Regions from separate parts of the Janthinobacterium sp. 13 genome, predicted to be linked through region 1. Evidence: predicted binding sites of a transcription regulator. Region 1 holds the regulator's gene; each other region holds the start of a gene.
The links. The regulator LexA, encoded in region 1, represses DNA repair genes until DNA is damaged. The targets are predictions, from matches to a motif close to ACTGTATNNNNATACAGT.

Region 2: a site for LexA is predicted at 3,874-3,891, ahead of CLU94_RS17110 (DNA topoisomerase IV subunit B). Genes of this name have one in related genera too.
Region 3: a site for LexA is predicted at 2,605-2,622, ahead of recA (recombinase RecA). Genes of this name have one in related genera too.

The regions. Positions count from the first base shown of each region.
Region 1 is NZ_PEEQ01000001.1:4,693,698-4,699,740, forward strand. Features, by position in the region: gene CLU94_RS20625 (SPOR domain-containing protein) at 1-374, shown strand, start outside; gene CLU94_RS20630 (CvpA family protein) at 395-883, shown strand; gene purF (amidophosphoribosyltransferase) at 923-2,446, shown strand; gene CLU94_RS20640 (cystathionine gamma-synthase family protein) at 2,490-3,734, shown strand; gene CLU94_RS20645 (tetratricopeptide repeat protein) at 3,814-4,587, shown strand; gene lexA (transcriptional repressor LexA) at 4,659-5,294, opposite strand; gene rpsF (30S ribosomal protein S6) at 5,570-5,959, shown strand; gene priB (primosomal replication protein N) at 5,980-6,043, shown strand, end outside.
Region 2 is NZ_PEEQ01000001.1:3,903,252-3,909,294, forward strand. Features, by position in the region: gene CLU94_RS17100 (J domain-containing protein) at 1-75, opposite strand, end outside; gene CLU94_RS17105 (molecular chaperone HscC) at 88-1,797, opposite strand; gene CLU94_RS17110 (DNA topoisomerase IV subunit B) at 1,797-3,794, opposite strand; gene kdpF (K(+)-transporting ATPase subunit F) at 4,258-4,347, shown strand; gene kdpA (potassium-transporting ATPase subunit KdpA) at 4,347-6,043, shown strand, end outside.
Region 3 is NZ_PEEQ01000001.1:3,693,919-3,699,961, reverse strand. Features, by position in the region: gene CLU94_RS16195 (class I SAM-dependent methyltransferase) at 1-584, opposite strand, end outside; gene recX (recombination regulator RecX) at 814-1,269, opposite strand; gene recA (recombinase RecA) at 1,408-2,514, opposite strand; gene CLU94_RS16180 (response regulator) at 2,755-3,489, shown strand; gene CLU94_RS16175 (sensor histidine kinase) at 3,486-5,018, shown strand; gene CLU94_RS16170 (DUF4212 domain-containing protein) at 5,011-5,325, shown strand; gene CLU94_RS16165 (sodium:solute symporter family protein) at 5,322-6,043, shown strand, end outside.

The DNA.
Region 1 (6,043 bases):
TAAAAGCGGAAGCCAAGCCTGAGACTAAGCCTGCCAAGCCGGCGCAATCGGCCGACGATGCCGCGCGCGCGCTGGCCATCCTGGAAGGCAAGCCGCAGGACAAGCCGCAAGAGAAGGTGCAGGACAAGGCGCACGACGCCGGCAGCGGCAAGTTCGTGGTGCAGGTGGCGGCGCTGGCGACGCAGGACAAGGTTGACGAATTGCAGGACAAGCTGCGCGAAGCGGGCATCAAGTCGTACACGCAGAAAGTCTCCAGCCCGGCGGGCGAACGCATCCGCGTGCGCGTGGGACCGTTCGGCAGTCGCGAAGACGCCGAAAAGACCCGCGCCAAGCTGCAAAAGCTGGGCCTGGGCGGCAGCCTGGTACCGGCGTGATGTTGCAAGGCTGAACGGGCGTGACGATTTTCGATTACCTGGTGCTGTTCGTGCTGGTGACGTCCGTGCTGATCAGCATGATGCGCGGCCTGGTCAAGGAAATACTGTCATTGGTCAGCTGGATCGTGGCTTTTGTCATTGCCAATGCCTATGGCGCCACGCTGGCGAAATTCCTGCCGGAAGCCGTGCCGGGCGAAGCCATCCGATTGTTGCTGGCCTTCGTGGTGCTGTTCATCGGTGTGCGCATTTTGATGGGATTGCTGTCCATGACGGTCGACGCGCTGGTCAAGGTGACGGGCCTGAGCCTGGCCGACCGCACTCTGGGCAGCCTGTTCGGCGTGGCGCGGGGCCTTGTGATCGTGCTGACCGCCGTCATCTTGTGTGGCATGACGTCCATACCGCAGCAGCCATTCTGGAAAAACGCGCAGCTCAGCCCGCTCGCGGAACAGGGCGCGCGCGCCATCAAGCCTTATCTGCCTGCCGCTTACGCGCAGCATGTGAAATTTTGAATTTTTTTTAAAATCAGTAGCACAGTTTAGGAGCACACCATGTGTGGCATCGTCGGCGTCGTTTCCCATCAACCTGTCAATCAATTGCTCTATGATGCATTGTTGCTCTTGCAACATCGCGGTCAGGACGCGGCAGGGATTGCGACCAATCACAGCAGTATGTTTTCCATGCACAAGGCCAATGGCCTCGTGCGTGACGTCTTCCGTACGCGCAACATGCGTTCGCTGCAAGGCACGACGGGCATCGGCCATTGCCGCTACCCGACGGCCGGTTCGTCGAGCGAAGAGGAAGCACAACCGTTTTATGTGAATGCGCCGTTCGGCATCACGCTGGCGCACAATGGCAACCTGACCAACTGGGAACAGTTGAAGCTGGAAATGTTCAAGAACGACCGCCGCCACATCAATACCGATTCCGATTCGGAAGTGCTGCTCAACGTGCTGGCGCATGAAATCCAGGAAGCGACGACGGGCCTGAACCTGGACCCGGAAGCCATCTTCAAGGCTGTCACCGTGCTGAACCGCCGCGTCAAGGGTGGCTACGCTGCCGTGGCGCAAATCGCCGGCGTGGGCTTGCTGGCCTTCCGCGACCCGCACGGCATCCGTCCGCTGTGCCTGGGCATCAATGAAACGGAGCAAGGTCCCGAATACCTGATCGCTTCCGAATCCGTGGCCCTGGAAGGCATGGGCTTCCGCTTCGTGCGCGATATCGGTCCCGGCGAAGCCGTCTTCATCGATGCTGACAAGCAATTGCACAGCGCCCAATGCGCCGACAATGCCAGCCTGAACCCGTGCGTATTCGAGTTCGTCTACCTGGCCCGTCCCGATTCCGTCATCGACGGCGCCTCCGTGTACGCCACGCGCCTGAAAATGGGCGAGTACCTGGCCGAAAAGATCCGCGCTGAATTGCCTGGCGTACATATCGACGTGGTCATGCCGATTCCCGATTCCTCGCGTCCGGCCGCCATCCAGCTGGCCATGGCGCTGAACATCGAGTACCGCGAAGGCTTCATCAAGAACCGCTATATCGGCCGCACCTTCATCATGCCGGGCCAGGCGGCGCGCAAGAAATCCGTGCGCCAGAAGCTCAACGCGATTCCGTCCGAATTCAAGGATAAAGTGGTGCTGCTGGTCGACGATTCCATCGTGCGCGGCACCACCAGCCGTGAAATCGTGCAGATGGCGCGTGAAGCGGGCGCGACGAAGGTCATCTTCGCCTCGGCAGCGCCACCGGTGATCTACCCGAACGTGTACGGCATCGACATGCCGACGCGCGACGAACTGATCGCCTACGGCCGCACGACGGAAGAAGTGTGCCGCGAAATCACGGCCGATTACCTCGTGTACCAGGATATCGGCGCGCTGAAGCAGGCCATCGCCGACGTCAACCCGGCCCTGACCAACTTCGAGGCTTCGTGCTTCGATGGCGTGTACGTGACGGGCGACGTGTCGCAGGAATACCTGGACCGCCTGGAATATGCGCGCCACCATCCGAAGGCGGCAGCGCCCGAAGATACGCCGCGTTCCCAGCTGAACCTGAACCTGGCGACAACAGAAGCATAAGTAAGCTGCCCGGCCGATGCCGGGCATTTTTTTCTCCGCGATCATGAACGATAAAAAAAACTACGGCTTTACCACCACCATCCTGCATAACGACCGCCGCAAGGGCATCGAACATGGCTCCCTGCACAAGCCCGTGCACACTTCCGTGGCCTTTGGTTACGCCGATGCGCGCCAGCTCGCTTCCGTATTCCAGGGCAAGGAGCCGGGTTTCCGCTATGGCCGCCAGGGCAATCCGACCGTTTCCGCGCTGGAAGACAAGGTCAACAAGATGGAAGACGGCGTGGCCACCCTGTGCTTCGCCACCGGCATGGGCGCCATCGGCGCCGTGGTGCAATCCTTGCTGCGCGCGGGCGACCATGTCGTGTCGTCGGCCTTTTTGTTTGGCAACACCAACAGCCTGTGGCAAACGGTGACGGGGCAGGGCATCGGCGTGTCGTTCGTCGACGCCACCGACGTGGCCAATGTGGCGGCCGCCATCACGCCGGCCACGCGGATTGTTTTCGTAGAAACTATTGCCAATCCGCGCACGCAGATCGCCGACCTGAAGAAGATCGGTGACTTGTGCCGCGAGAAGGGCATCCTGTACATCGTCGACAATACGATGACGACGCCATACCTGTTCCGTCCGAAAGCCGTGGGCGCGGGCCTGGTGGTCAATGCCTTGACGAAATCTATCGGCGGTCACGGCAATGCGCTGGGCGGCAGCTTGACGGATACGGGCGTGTTCGACTGGACGCAGTATCCGAACATTTTCGAGAATTACAAGAAGGCGGCGCCCGCACAGTGGGGCATCGCGCAAATCCGCGCCAAGGCCTTGCGCGACTTCGGCGCCTCCCTGGGGCCGGAAGCGGCGCACCATATCGCCGTCGGCGCGGAAACCATGGCCTTGCGCATGGACCGCACCTGTTCGAACGCCCTGGCGCTGGCGACCATGCTGGCCGCCGATCCGAGAGTGGCGGCCGTGCATTACCCGGGCCTGGCGTCGCACCCGCAGCATGCGCTGGCGACGGACTTGTTCCGCAGCTATGGCTCGCTGTTCAGCTTTGAATTGAAGGATGGCATCGACTGCTTCGATTTCCTCAATCGTCTTAATCTTGCCATTCCCGCCAGTAACCTCGGCGACACGCGCACCCTCGTCATTCCCGTCGCCCACACGATTTTCTACGAGATGGGTGCCGAGCGGCGCGCCAGCATGGGCATCGCCGAGTCGCTGATCCGTGTGTCGGTGGGTATCGAGGATGAGGTGGATCTGCTGGAAGACTTCAAGCACGCATTGGAAGAAGAATAAGGTTTCACTTTTTTGAGAAAAAGATTACATTTAAGTGTAATTAAAGCATATGTATCTTTTTCTCAATTGGAGAGTGGGAATGAAAAAAATTGTATTTAGTGTTTTTTTATTGTTTTCTTGCGCTGTCTATGCTGATGACCTGACGGATGCGAATAAATTCCTGCAATCCAAGGCTTACCCGCAAGCCTTGGATTTGTACAAGAAGCTGGCTCAGGCCGGGAATGCCGAGGCTCAATTTCATTTGGGCGAGATGTATTTGTATGGTGAAGGAGTGGCTGTCGATGCCGCGCAAGCCGGACAATGGTTTGGGCAGGCCTCCAAGGCGGGTAACAAGAATGCCGAAGCCGCGCTTGTCCTTATGGCTAACCGTGTCGCGCGAAAAGGTGACATTGATTACTATGTCAACTCATATGCTGGCGAGGATGTTGCCTTGAGTAAGGTCAAGTGCGTTACCCCGGTGATTCCTGCATTCTCCCAAACCAAGCGTCAAATCAGAGATGTGGCCGATAGTGTTGATGCCTGGATGGCGTGCTATAACAGCTTCGTCAGTAATTTGAATGCTTCTTTGCCGCCTGGCAAAGCCATTCCTTCTGATATTGAATCGTTGATGAATGAGCAGGAATTTGAAAAGGCCAAGCTGCGCATGGATGCCGCCTATGCGCGGGTGAGTGCCGAAGGGCGTGAGCTGGCAAAAAATATCTTGGCGCAGCGCGATGAGTGGCACTCCAAAACAGAGGCGTATCTCTTGGCGGAGAATAAAAAAATTCAGACAGAAAATGAAATGAGTGAATTGAATCGCTCACGTACCGCGAACACGCCGCAATGGGTGACCAGTCCTTTGCCAAGCAAATAAGTCAGTCTTGCCGATGTGCTCAATTGGATGGGAATTAAGCGCTCGCAGGTATGCTGCAAGCGCTTTCCCTCTTAATGCCAACTGCGCATGAGTCCGACGGCCAAACCTTCCAATGCAAACTCATCGTCCGGCGACACGGTAATCACCTTGAAGTCCGGATTTTCCGGCAGCAATTCGATGACGGAACCCGTCTTCTTGTAGCGCTTGACGGTGACTTCGTCGCCGATGCGGGCCACGACGATCTGGCCATTCTTGGCGCTGTCGACTTTCTTGACGGCCAATAAATCGCCATCCATGATGCCGGCGTCGCGCATGGACCAGCCGCGCACCTTCAGCAGGAAGTCAGGCTTGGCCGAAAACAGGGCCGGATCGACGTTGTAGCTCGCTTCCAGGTTTTCCTGCGCCAGGATGGGCGAACCGGCCGCTACCCGGCCGATCAGCGGCAGCGACATCAGCAGCGCTGCCGGCACCTTCGATGGCAGCGCTTCGGCGGCGGCGCCGATCAGGCGGATGCCGCGCGAGGTGCCGGGAGAAATCTCGATCGCGCCCTTGCGGGCCAGGGCCTGCAAATGCTCTTCGGCCGCGTTGGCCGATTTGAAACCCAGTTCATTGGCGATTTCGGCACGGGTGGGAGGAAAGCCCGTGTTTTCAATCGCGTCCTTGATCAGGTTCAGGATTTGTTCTTGTCGTGCTGTCAGCTTGATCATGAGCGGTGGGTGCATACTAAAATGCTGTCTATATGAACAGTCTGTATTTTTGTACAGTATCGTTCACTATGCAAGGGGATTTCCGTGTTTTGGGCGAATTTCGCAAGAAATACTTGTCCATGGACGGAAAGCGCGGCGGCGCGCGGGCTTTTCGGGCCCATGTGGAAGGAATGATTGAAACGTTTGCAAAAGGCGGTTATAATCTTCGGCTGACCTTCCCACACCCGTCTTGACGCCGGGGTGGGCGATTATCAATCCGACCTGAAGGAGTTTGCATGCGTCATTATGAAATAGTCTTTATCGTCCATCCGGACCAAAGCGAGCAAGTGCCCGCGATGATCGAACGCTACAAAGCCAGCGTAACCACCCGCGGCGGTTCGGTTCACCGCGTGGAAGATTGGGGCCGCCGTCAAATGGCTTACTCGATCCAAAAGCTGCCTAAAGCACACTACATCTGCCTGAACATCGAATGCGACAACGAGACCCTGGTCGAGTTGGAAACAGCATTCAAATTCAATGATGCCGTGTTGCGTCACCTGACCGTTAAAATGAAGAAAGCTGAAACAGCTCCTTCGCCGATGATGAAATCGGTACAACGCGAAGACGCGGCCAAAAGCCACCGCACCGAAGCACCAGCAGCCGCTCCAGCCGCAGCAGCAGCTTAATTCTTGACCAGGATCGTGCGCTGAACCAGCTACAAGTAACCGCCATCATTGCCGAGCGCGAAATATTGCGCTATACCCCGGCAG
Region 2 (6,043 bases), 790 kb from region 1:
GCGCTTGAGGGCGCGCTCGTCGCCCGTCGGCTCCGTGTCCAGGATCTCCCACAGGCTGCGCTGCCCGTTGTGCATGCCGCCGTCCATTTACAGGAAGCTCTCGCTCTCGACCTGGCGCAACACCTCGTCGAGCGCCTGGCGCGCCTTGCGGATGGTGCTCGGGTCCTGCGTTTCCAGCGCCGCCTGGAAATTGGCCGTGTGCGCCGCCAGGTACTGGCGCACGTCGCCCAGCGATTGTTCGTACAATCGGTCGGCGCGCGTGACCAGGGTGCGGTTTTCCATCTGTTCGCGGGGGTGGATCTTCAGGTCGGCCAGTTCCGCAAAGCGCTGCTCGATCTGTTCCGGCGTCATCACGCCCGCATTGTCGCTGATGACCATCTTGTGCTTTTCCTGCGTGGCCAGCACCGTCACTTCCGCTTCCAGCACGCCGCTGACGTCATAGGTGAAGCGCACGTCGATGCCGATCTCGCCCGCCTTTTTTGCGGGAATCGGGAAGTTGATCTTGCCGAGGAAGACGTTGTCGGCCACCAGGCGCGACTCGCCCTGGAAGATCGCCACGTTGATTTCCTTCTGGTTGTCGTAGATGGTGGTGATGTTTTCCGTGCGCGAGACAGGCACCACGGAATTGCGCTCGATGATGGGCAGGTAATGCCCGCCTTCATACTGGTTCGCGCCGACCTGGCGCGAAATCGAAATGCCCAGCGAATACGGCGCCACGTCCGTCATGACCACTTCGTCGAGGGCGGAGTCGCGCATCTTGAGGCCCGCCTGCACGGCGGCTCCCAGTGCCACGGCTTCGTCCGGGTCCAGGTGGATGGCGGGGAAGCGGCCGAACATGCGCGAGACGAGTTTACGCACCAGCGGCATGCGCGTGGCGCCGCCGGCCAGCACCACTTCATTCAATTCCGCGGCGCGGATGGTGGCGTCGCGCAGCGCCCGTTCCACGGGCAGACGCAGGCGGGCCAGCAGCGGTTCGCACAATTGCGCCAGCTTGTCTTCGTTGATCTCCCAGCTGTATTCCTTGTCCTGGTAGCGCGTGGCCATGCGCACGGACGGCTGTTCCGACAGCAGGCGCTTGACGCGCTCGGCTTCATCGCGCAGCAGCTGCTGCTGGCGCGGGTCGAACAGGCGGCTGCCGGCGGCGTCGCGCAAGCCGCTGCCTTCCAAAAAGGCGTCGACCAGCACGGTGACGAAGTCTTCGCCGCCCAGAAAATTGTCGCCGGCCGAGGCGCGCACTTCCATCACGCCTTCGAACAGCTCCAGGATCGACACGTCAAACGTGCCGCCGCCCAGGTCGAAGACGAGGAATTTGCTTTCCTGTTCCTTGTCGCGGATGCCGTAGGCCAGCGCGGCGGCCGTCGGCTCGTTGAGCAGGCGTTCCACGCGCAGGCCCGCCAGCTGGCCGGCGATGCGCGTGGCCTTGCGCTGCGCATCGCTGAAATACGCGGGAACCGTAATGATGGCTTCCTCGACCTTGTGCCCCAAAAAGGCTTCGGCATCTTCCTTCAGCGCGCGCAGCACCATCGACGACAGTTCTTCCGGACGGAATTGCTGCGTGCCGAGGGTGATCTTCTTTTCGCTGCCCATGTAGCGCTTGAAGACGGCCGCCGTCAGCTGCGGGTGCGTCTGCAGGCGCTCGCGCGCGGCGCGGCCCACCAGCACGGTGCCGTCGTCATCGATGCTCACGCACGACGGCGTCAGGTGTTCACCGAGCGCATTCGGGATGATGGAAGCCTTGCCGTCGCGCCAGATGGCGACCAGGCTGTTGGTGGTGCCCAGGTCGATGCCGATGATCATCAGATATCCGCCTCCGCTTCATTGCCGTGTTCTTCGATCCAGGCGCGGCGTCCTGCCGCTTCGCCTTTGCCCATCAACATATTGAAGCGGGAGGCCGAGGCCATGTGGTCGACTTCACCGAGCGTGACGGGCAGCAGACGGCGCGTGTCCGGGTTCATCGTCGTTTCCCACAGCTGCTCGGCGTTCATCTCGCCCAGGCCCTTGAAGCGCGAGATCGACCAGGCGCCCTGTTTCACGCCTTCCTTGCGCAGCTTGTCCTCGATGGCGAGCAGTTCGCCGTCGTCGAGCGCATAGATCTTCTGCATCGGCTTCTTGCCGCGCGCGGGCGCATCCACGCGATACAGGGGCGGGCGGGCGATGCAGATGTGGCCCTTGTTGATCAGGGCCGGGAAGTGCTTGAAGAAAAGCGTCAGCAGCAGTACCTGGATGTGCGAGCCATCCACGTCCGCATCGGACAGGATGCAGATCTTGCCGTAGCGAAGGCCGGACAGGTCGGGCGAGTCGCCCACGCTGTGCGGATCGACGCCGATGGCGACCGCGATGTCGTGGATCTCGTTATTCGCGAACAGGCGGTCGCGGTCCGTTTCCCACGAATTCAAGACCTTGCCGCGCAGGGGAAGAATTGCCTGGAATTCCTTGTCGCGGCCCATCTTGGCTGAACCGCCCGCCGAGTCGCCCTCGACGAGGAACAGTTCATTGCGCGTGATGTCCGACGATTCGCAGTCGGTGAGCTTGCCCGGCAGGACGGCGACGCCCGAGGATTTTTTCTTTTCCACTTTTTGCAGCGAGCGCTGGCGCGATTGCGCCTGCTTGATCACCAGCTCGGCCAGCTTCTTGCCGTAGTCGACGTGCTGGTTCAGCCACAGTTCCAGCGGCGGCTTGGTGAAGGTCGAGACGAGGCGCACGGCGTCGCGCGAGTTCAGGCGTTCCTTGATCTGGCCCTGGAATTGCGGGTCCAGCACCTTCGCCGACAGCACGAACGAGGCGCGCGCGAACACGTCTTCCGGCAGCAATTTGACGCCTTTCGGCAGCAGCGAGTGCATTTCGACGAAGTTTTTCACGGCGCCGAACAGGCCGTCGCGCAAGCCCGATTCGTGCGTGCCGCCGTTCGAGGTGGGAATCAGGTTGACGTACGATTCGCGCACGATGGCGCCTTCTTCCGTCCACGCCACGACCCAGGCCGCGCCTTCGCCTTCGGCAAAGCCTTCCGAGTCCGGGCCCGCATACTGCGCGCCTTCGAACAGGGGAATCAGGGTTTCGCCATTCGATACCTGCGCCAGCGTTTCGGTCAGGTAGCCGCGCAAGCCTTCCGCGTACTGCCAGGTTTGCGTATCGCCCGTTTTCGCGTTGGTGAGGGTGACGGTGACGCCCGGCAGCAGCACGGCTTTCGAGCGCAGCAGGCGTTGCAGCTCGGTTTGCGAGATGTTCGGCGAATCAAAGTATTTGGCATCGGGCCAGGCGGTGACGCGCGTGCCTGACTTCTTGCCGTCGCGCGGGGCGGGGCGGGAGCTCAGGGGCTCGATCACGTCGCCGTTGGCAAACACCATATGGTGCAAGCCGTTGCCGTCGCTTTCCTTGCGCCAGACGGTGATTTCCAGGCGCGTCGACAGCGCATTGGTGACGGACACGCCGACGCCATGCAAGCCGCCCGAGAACGCATAGGCGCCGCCCGAACCCTTGTCGAACTTGCCGCCCGCGTGCAGCCGCGTAAACACGATTTCCACCGTCGGCACGCCTTCTTCCGGGTGCAGGCCGACGGGAATGCCGCGGCCATTGTCTTCGACGGTGATGCTGCCATCCGTGTTTTGCGTCACGGCGATATGCGTGCAGTGACCGCCCAGCGCCTCGTCGGAGGCATTGTCGATCACTTCCTGAATGATGTGCAGCGGATTTTCAGTGCGGGTGTACATCCCCGGGCGCTGCTTGACGGGTTCCAGTCCTTTCAGGACACGGATGGATGATTCGCTGTAGTCGGATGCTGGTTTTTTAGTGGCCATACGTGTTCAAGCTAAGTAAAGACAGTGGTTGGAACGCCAGGCCAGGGCACTGCGGGGCGCAGTGACAGCGGCGGCGATAACTGTATAAATATACAGTATATCCCGTCCAGCGTCACTGGGGGAGGGCAGTGCGGCAGGCTTGGCGTCCTTGTGCGGACGCTCGCGCATTCTATCTTGTCCCGCGAGCAATAGCGCTACTCTAGGGCAACAACAGTGCGCCGCGCGCGTGGTTTGGCGCCCATTGTGAAGGATTTTATGCGGTAAAGCGCCCGTTTTTACATCTTGTTTACAGCTGCCTCCCCAGTCTTTACGAATTTTTTAGACCCTTTTGGCTAATCTGCTCACTATCAAAACAAACCTGAATGAGGGTGGGAATGGATCTCGTGTATCTCGGCTTGATTGCCGTGTTTTTCGTCGTGGCGGCCGGCTTTGCCGTCGCCTGCGACAAATTAGGGAGCGTCAAATGAACGCGTTTTATGTGCTGGGCGCCGTCGTGTCGGCTGGCCTGCTCGTGTACCTGCTGGTGGCGCTGCTGAAGGCGGAGGAACTGTGATGACGACGCAATCGATACTGTTATTGGTGGCTTTCCTGGCCGTGCTGCTGGCCGCCGGCTATCCGCTGGGCCTGTACATGGCCAGGGTGGCCGGCGATGGCCCCGTGCGCGGCCTGGGCTGGCTGCAAAAGGTGGAAAACCTGCTGTACCGCTGGTCCGGCCTGCCCGCCGACAAGGCCATGGGCTGGAAAAGCTATGCCATCGCCCTGATCGTCTTCAATACCGTGGGCGCCGTCTTCGTGTACGGCCTGCAGCGCCTGCAGGGCTTCTTGCCCTTGAATCCCCAGGGTCTCGGCGCCGTCAGCCCCGATTCCTCGTTCAATACCACCGTCAGCTTCGTCGCCAATACCAACTGGCAGGGCTACGGCGGCGAACAGACCATGAGCTACCTGACGCAGATGCTGGGCATGGCATGCCAGAACTTCTTTTCGGCGGCCACCGGCATCGCCGTGATCTTTGCGCTGGTGCGCGGCTTCGCCTCGCGCTCGGGTAAATCGATCGGCAATTTCTGGGTCGACCTGGTGCGCTCGACCCTGTACATCCTGCTGCCGCTGTCCCTGGCCCTGTCCGTCGTCTTCATGGGCGAAGGCATGATCCAGAATTTCTCCGCCTACAAGGAAGTGACCCTGCTCGACCACGTGGCGTATGAAACGCCGAAAATGACGGCCGACGGCCAGCCCGTGCTGGATGCCGCCGGCAAGCCCGTGATGGAAGCGCAGGTGGCGACCACGCAGACGATCGCCATGGGGCCCGTCGCGTCGCAGGAATCGATCAAGCTGCTGGGCACGAATGGCGGCGGCTTCTTCAATGCCAATTCCTCGCACCCGTATGAAAACCCCACCGTGCTGTCGAACTTCCTGCAGATGCTGGCCATCTTCATCATCCCCGCCGGTCTGTGCTTCACCTTTGGCCGCATGGTGGGCGACCTGCGCCAGGGCTGGGCCGTGCTGGCCGCCATGACCTTGATCTTTGTCGTCATGACGGCCGGTGTGATGAGCGCCGAGCAGCAAGCCAATCCCGCCTTGCAAGGCCTGGGCCTGGACCAGCAGGCCAGCAGCCTGCAATCGGGCGGCAATATGGAAGGCAAGGAAACGCGCTTCGGCATCAGCTCATCGACCCTGTTCGCGGCGGTGACGACGGCCGCATCGTGCGGCGCCGTCAACTCCATGCACGATTCCTACATGCCCCTGGGCGGTATGGTGCCGCTGCTGCTGATGCAGTTCGGCGAAGTGATCTTCGGCGGCGTGGGCACGGGCCTGTACGGCATGCTGATGTTCGCCATCCTGGCCGTCTTCATCGCCGGCCTGATGATAGGCCGCACGCCCGAATATCTGGGCAAGAAAATCCAGGCCTATGAAATGAAGATGGTGTCGCTGGCCATCCTGATTACGCCAGCCCTCGTATTGACGGGCACGGCGATCGCCGTGATGGTCGAACCGGGTACGGTGGGCGTGGCCAATCCGGGCGCGCACGGCTTCTCGGAAATCCTCTACGCCTTCACGTCGGCGGCCAACAACAACGGCAGCGCGTTTGCCGGCCTGTCCGCGAACACGCCGTTCTACAACGTGATGCTGGCGATCGCCATGTGGTTCGGCCGCTTCGGCGTGATCGTGCCCGTGCTGGCGGTGGCCGGTTCGCTGGCGGCCAAGCAGCGCCTGTCGGCCAATGCCGGCACCATGCCCACGCACGGCCCCAT
Region 3 (6,043 bases), 1.0 Mb from region 1:
TTCGTGGCGATCATCCTGTCGACGAAATCGATGGCGCCGTCGATACGCGCCAGCACGCCTTGCCCCGGCGCCCCCATGACACGGCTATGCTCCGTCAGCAAGTCGCGCATCGGCATCATGGCGGCCCAGCCAGGCTGGGTGTTGTAGCTGAGGTAGGCGACGCCGCCCACTTTCAGCTTGCGCTGCAGGAAGTCCACGATCAATACACGGTTTTCCGCCGAAATCCAGCTCCAGATGCCGTGCAGGCAAATGAAATCGAAATCGGGCAAATCATCGCGGCGGCAAAACTGTTCGAACGATTCGTCCGTGAACTGCGCCCCGGCGCCAGCGGCGCTGGCCAGTTCCTGGGCATAGGCCGCCTGGGCCGGATTGAAATCATTGCCATACCAGCGCGTGGCGGACGCCGCAGCATGGAAGTTGGCACTGACGCCCTGGCCGAAGCCCAGTTCGCAAGCCGTGCCATTGGCAGGCAGGACCAGGCCGGCGGCCAGCAGGGGCAGGCGCAGGCGCAGGGGATTCAATTCTTCGTAATAGCCATAGGTATAGGCGACCTCGGCCATATAGCCGGCATTCCAGTTGCTCATTGCGCTTCCTGTCTCGATCAGTGGCGGTGCACGCAGCGCACCGGGTTCGAGCGCCAGAATACCCGATATCGCGGGCGCCCAGTAGCGCGAACAGAGGGCATTTGAAAGCGCAGTTCACGGCCGCGCGGCGCGACGGCCGCGTCATGGCCAGGGCGCAAAGCAGACGGCAGGAGCGGCAAAGCGACCTTGTCTGGCGGCATACGGGAGCGCCAGTGCGCGCACGACGGCCTTAGTCCTCGTCGGGCTCGAGTCCCTTCAACGCCACCTGCACAGCGCGCTGGGAAAAGCCGCGCTGCATCAGGAAGCGCATCTGCTTGTTGCGCTGCTCGGCATCCTGCGCCACTGCACCAAATTTGCGGCGCCACACTTCGCAGGCGCGCGCCACTTCCCCTTCGGCCAGGCCCGCCTTGAGTTCCTGCAACGCCTCGCCCCCAATGCCATGGCTTTGCAATTCCGCCATGATGCGGCTATTGCCGAAACGGGCCGAGCGGCGGTGGATCAGCGACTCGGAAAAACGCTCCTGCGACAGCCAGTTGGCTTGCTCCAGGCTGTCGAGCAAGGCTTCCACATCGTCGCTCTCCTGCGCATGGCGCTGCAGCTTGCGCCGCAATTCCATGCGGCTGTGTTCGCGCATCGACAGAAAGCGTAGCGCCCTGCCCTTCAGGCTCAGTTGTACCGCTGCCATACCCGTATCCCATCTTTACCACACCGGACTGAAAACACAATTGCCGCCAGGCGCACAGGCGCAGGGCGGCAATCATTGTAGAACTTTTTTATGCGGCAAGCTGCCGCCGGCGGGCCAGGCGGGCCCCGCCACTGTCGCTTACTCGGCGGCCTTGGCTTCCGCAGCCTTGGCAGCCTTGTCGGCAGCTTTATCCGCTTTTTCCGGCTTTTCAGCAGCCAGCGGCGGCAGTTCGCGCACGCCCAGCGAAGCGCGGACCTTGTTTTCGATCTCGCGGGCCAGCGCCGGACGCTCTTGCAGGAAGGCGCGGGCGTTGTCCTTGCCCTGGCCGATGCGTTCGCCGTTGTAGCTATACCACGAACCGGATTTTTCCACGATCTTGGCATCCGAACCCAGGTCCAGGATTTCGCCTTCGCGCGAGGTGCCGGCGCCGTACAGGATGTCGAAGTGCGCTTCCTTGAACGGCGGCGCGATCTTGTTCTTGACGACCTTGACCTTGGTTTCGTTGCCGATCACTTCATCGCCGGACTTGATCGAGCCGGTGCGGCGGATATCCAGGCGCACGGAGGCGTAGAATTTCAGCGCATTGCCGCCGGTGGTCGTTTCCGGGCTGCCGAACATCACGCCGATCTTCATGCGGATCTGGTTGATGAAGATGACCAGGGTATTCGTGCGGTTGATGGAGCCGGTCAGCTTGCGCAGGGCTTGCGACATCAAACGGGCTTGCAAGCCCGGCAGGGAATCGCCCATGTCGCCTTCGATCTCGGCGCGTGGCGTCAGTGCGGCCACGGAGTCGATGACGACGAGGTCGACGCTGCCCGAACGCACGAGGGCGTCGCAGATTTCCAGCGCCTGCTCGCCCGTATCCGGTTGCGAGATCAGCAGTTCATGCAGGTTCACGCCCAGCTTTTGCGCGTAACCGACGTCGAGCGCGTGCTCGGCATCGATAAAGGCGCAGGTGCCGCCCAGTTTTTGCATTTCAGCAATGGTTTGCAGGGTCAGGGTGGTTTTACCCGACGATTCCGGGCCGTAGATCTCTACCACGCGGCCGCGCGGCAAGCCGCCCACGCCCAGCGCGATATCGAGGCCGAGCGAACCGGTCGACACGACTTGCACTTCTTCGATCGGTGCGCTGGCATCCATGCGCATGACCGAACCTTTGCCAAACTGCTTCTCGATCTGCGCCAGTGCGGCGGCGAGCGCCTTGGCTTTTTCCGATGCGGGTACTACAGCTTTTTTATCGTCCATATGTTCTTTCAGCCGTTCTACAGTCGACGATTCACGTGAATCGCTCGGCCTGCGATAGCGCCAGTGGGTTAAATTCTTTACACAGACAGTACTGTATAAAAAAACAGTGATCAATGCAAGCGGAACGTGGATTTGTTTTGAAACAGATCAATACAACCCTGTTTTTCACAAAAATTCGCCACCTTGCGGAAAATGAAACACAATACAAGCTTCTACCGTCGCAAGCATAGGAAGTGCACCATGCGTATTTTACTTGCCGAAGATGACAGCGTGCTGGCCGATGGCCTGACCCGCTCGCTGCGCCAGTCCGGTTATGCGATCGACTACGTCAAGACCGGGCAAGAGGCCGATACGGCCCTGTCCACCCAGGAATTCGACTTGCTGATCCTCGACCTGGGCTTGCCCAAGATGTCCGGGCTGGAAGTGCTGCGCCGCCTGCGCGCGCGCGCCTCGCTGCTGCCCGTGCTGATCCTGACGGCCGCCGATTCCATCGAGCAACGCGTGAATGGCCTCGACCTCGGTGCCGATGATTATATGGCCAAGCCGTTCGCCTTGTCGGAACTGGAGGCAAGAGTGCGCGCCCTGACGCGCCGCGGCGCCGGCGGCGGCGCCACCATCATCAAGCACGGCCCCCTCAGCTACGACCAGGTGGGGCGCAGCGCCTACATCAACGACCAGATGCTCGACCTGTCGGCGCGCGAACTGGGCTTGCTGGAAATCCTGCTGGGCCGCACGGGCCGCCTCGTTTCAAAAGAGCAACTGGTCGACCACCTGTGCGAATGGGGCGAGGAAGTGTCGAACAACGCCATCGAAGTGTATGTCCACCGCTTGCGCAAGAAGATCGAAGTGGGCGGCGTGCGCATCGCCACCGTGCGCGGCCTCGGATACTGCCTGGAAAAATACTCGGAAGCGGCGCGCCTGAACGCCGAAGCGGGCGAATCGGCTAGCCCGGCCAGCGGACCCGCCAGCAAGTGAAGGCGCGCGAGGCGCCAGTGGACGAGGCGGACGACGACGACTGGTTCGAGCCGCCCACCACGGAGCAGGATGACACCATCGAGCATTCGCTGTTCGGCGAAATCCTCGACTGGATGCTGGCGCCCTTGCTGCTGCTGTGGCCGATGAGCATCGCCATCACCTATCTGGTGGCCAAGAGCATCGCCAATCAACCGTTCGACCATGCGCTGGAAGACAGCGTGACGGTGCTGACGCAACAGGTCAAGCAAGCCGATGGCGCGATGCTGCGCCACGTGCCGGACAAAAACGGCAAGGGCCGCGACTTCCTGCGCGGCGACGATGTCGACACCCTGTATTACCTGGTGGTGGGCCCGCGCGGCGAATACCTGAACGGCGACCGCGATCTGCCGCCGCCGCAAGACCCCGACAAATACCGCAGCGGCATGGTGCTGTTTCGCAACGACACCATCCACGGCACGCCCGTGCGTGTGGCGTTCAGCTATCTCGACATTCCTTCCGGCAACGACGATGAACCCAGCCGCGCGCTGGTGCAAGTGGCGGAAACCCTGGAAAAGCGCGCCCAACTGGCCAATGAAATCATCAAGGGCGTGATTTTGCCGCAGTTCATCATCCTGCCCGTGATCCTGGCCCTGGTCTGGTTTGCCCTGGCGCGCGGCCTGTCGCCGCTGGCGCAATTGCAGGAACGCATACGCGCCCGCCCACCCGACGATTTATCGCCCATCGAATCGGGCCAGGTACCCGAGGAAATCACGCCGCTGGTCGGTTCGCTCAACGAGATGCTGGCGCGGCTGTCGCTGTCGATCGACATGCAGAAGCGCTTCATCGCCGATGCCGCGCACCAGATGAAAACGCCGCTGGCCGGCATGCGCATGCAATCCGAGCTGGCCCTGCGCCAGACCGACCACGACGAAATCCACCGCTCGCTGCTGCAACTGGCGAAAAGTTCGGAAGCGGCCACGCGCCTGGTGAACCAGTTGCTGGCCCTGGCGCGCGCGGAAAACCAGCCGCAGGCGGGCACGGCGTTCGAGCCGATCGAGCTGAGCGAACTGGCGCGCGGCGTGGTGCAGGATTGGGTGCAAGCCTCGTTTGCCCAGCATATCGACCTGGGCTTCGAGCAGCCCGCGTATTCGATCATGATTTCCGGCAATGCCATGATGCTGCGCGAGCTGCTGAGCAACCTGATCGACAATGCCCTGCGCTACACGCCGGCTGGCGGCAGCGTCACGGTGCGCGTGCGCAGCACCCTGGAACTGGCCATCCTGGAAGTGGAAGATACGGGCCCCGGCATACCGCAGGCAGAGCGGGCGCACGTGTTCGAACGCTTTTACCGCATTCTCGGCAGCAACGTCGACGGTAGCGGCCTGGGCCTGGCCATCGTGCGCGAAATTGCCCAGCAGCATGGCGCCGAAGTCGATATTTTTAACAATCCGCGCGCGCAGTCGCCGAAGCTGCCGGGCACCCTGCTGCGCCTGAGCATCGCCCTGCTGTTGCCGGACGCGCCAGAAGAGGATGACATCACGTATGGATAAGCCGAGCCCACCCGCTCCCCCCGCGCGGCCGGCGCGCACGCCCAGCCCCGAGCTGCAGGCGCGCCTCGATGTGCACTGGCGCAAGACGCGGCGCCTGACGGCCATCCTGCTGCTGGTCTGGCTGCTGACGGGCTTCCTGACCGTGTTCTATGCGCGCGAACTGTTACATTTGAATCTGTTCGGCTGGCCGCTGCCCTTTTATATGGCGGCCCAGGGCGCCTCGCTCGTGTACCTGGCCATCATCGCCTTGTATGCCTGGCGCATGCGGCGCCTCGACCGGGCGTTTCATGCCGAGGAGCAAGCATGAGCGGCCAACGCAGCTTCTTTGCGCGCCTGTGCCGCTACTACCTGCTGTTTACCGCCGGTTTCGCCGCCTTCCTGCTGGCCCTGTCGGTACTGGAACAGGAAGGCATGCCGCGCGCGTGGATCGGCTACCTGTTCATGCTCGTCACCATCACCCTGTACGCCACCATCGGCGTCATCAGCCGCACCTCGAACGTCACCGAATACTATGTGGCGGGGCGCCGGGTGCCGGCCATGTTCAACGGCATGGCCACGGCCGCCGACTGGATTTCGGCGGCCAGTTTCATCAGCCTGGCCGGCGGCCTGTACCTGAACGGCTTCGACGGCCTGGCCTTCATCATGGGCTGGACGGGCGGCTATTGCCTGGTGGCCCTGCTGATCGCGCCCTACCTGCGCAAGTTCAGCCAGTACACGATTCCCGATTTCCTCGCCGCCCGCTACGGCAGCGGCACCGACAAACGGGGCGCCAGCGTGCGCGTGGTGGCCGTGGCCGCCACCATCATCGTCTCGTTTACGTATGTGGTGGCGCAGATCTATGCCGTCGGCCTGATCGCCTCGCGCTTCACGGGCGTGGATTTTTCCGTCGGCATCTTCCTGGGCCTGGCCAGCATCCTCGTCTGCTCCTTTCTGGGCGGCATGCGCGCCATCACCTGGACGCAGGTGGCGCAGTACATCATCATCCTCGTCGCCTTTCTGATTCCCGCCATGTGGCTGTCGGTCAA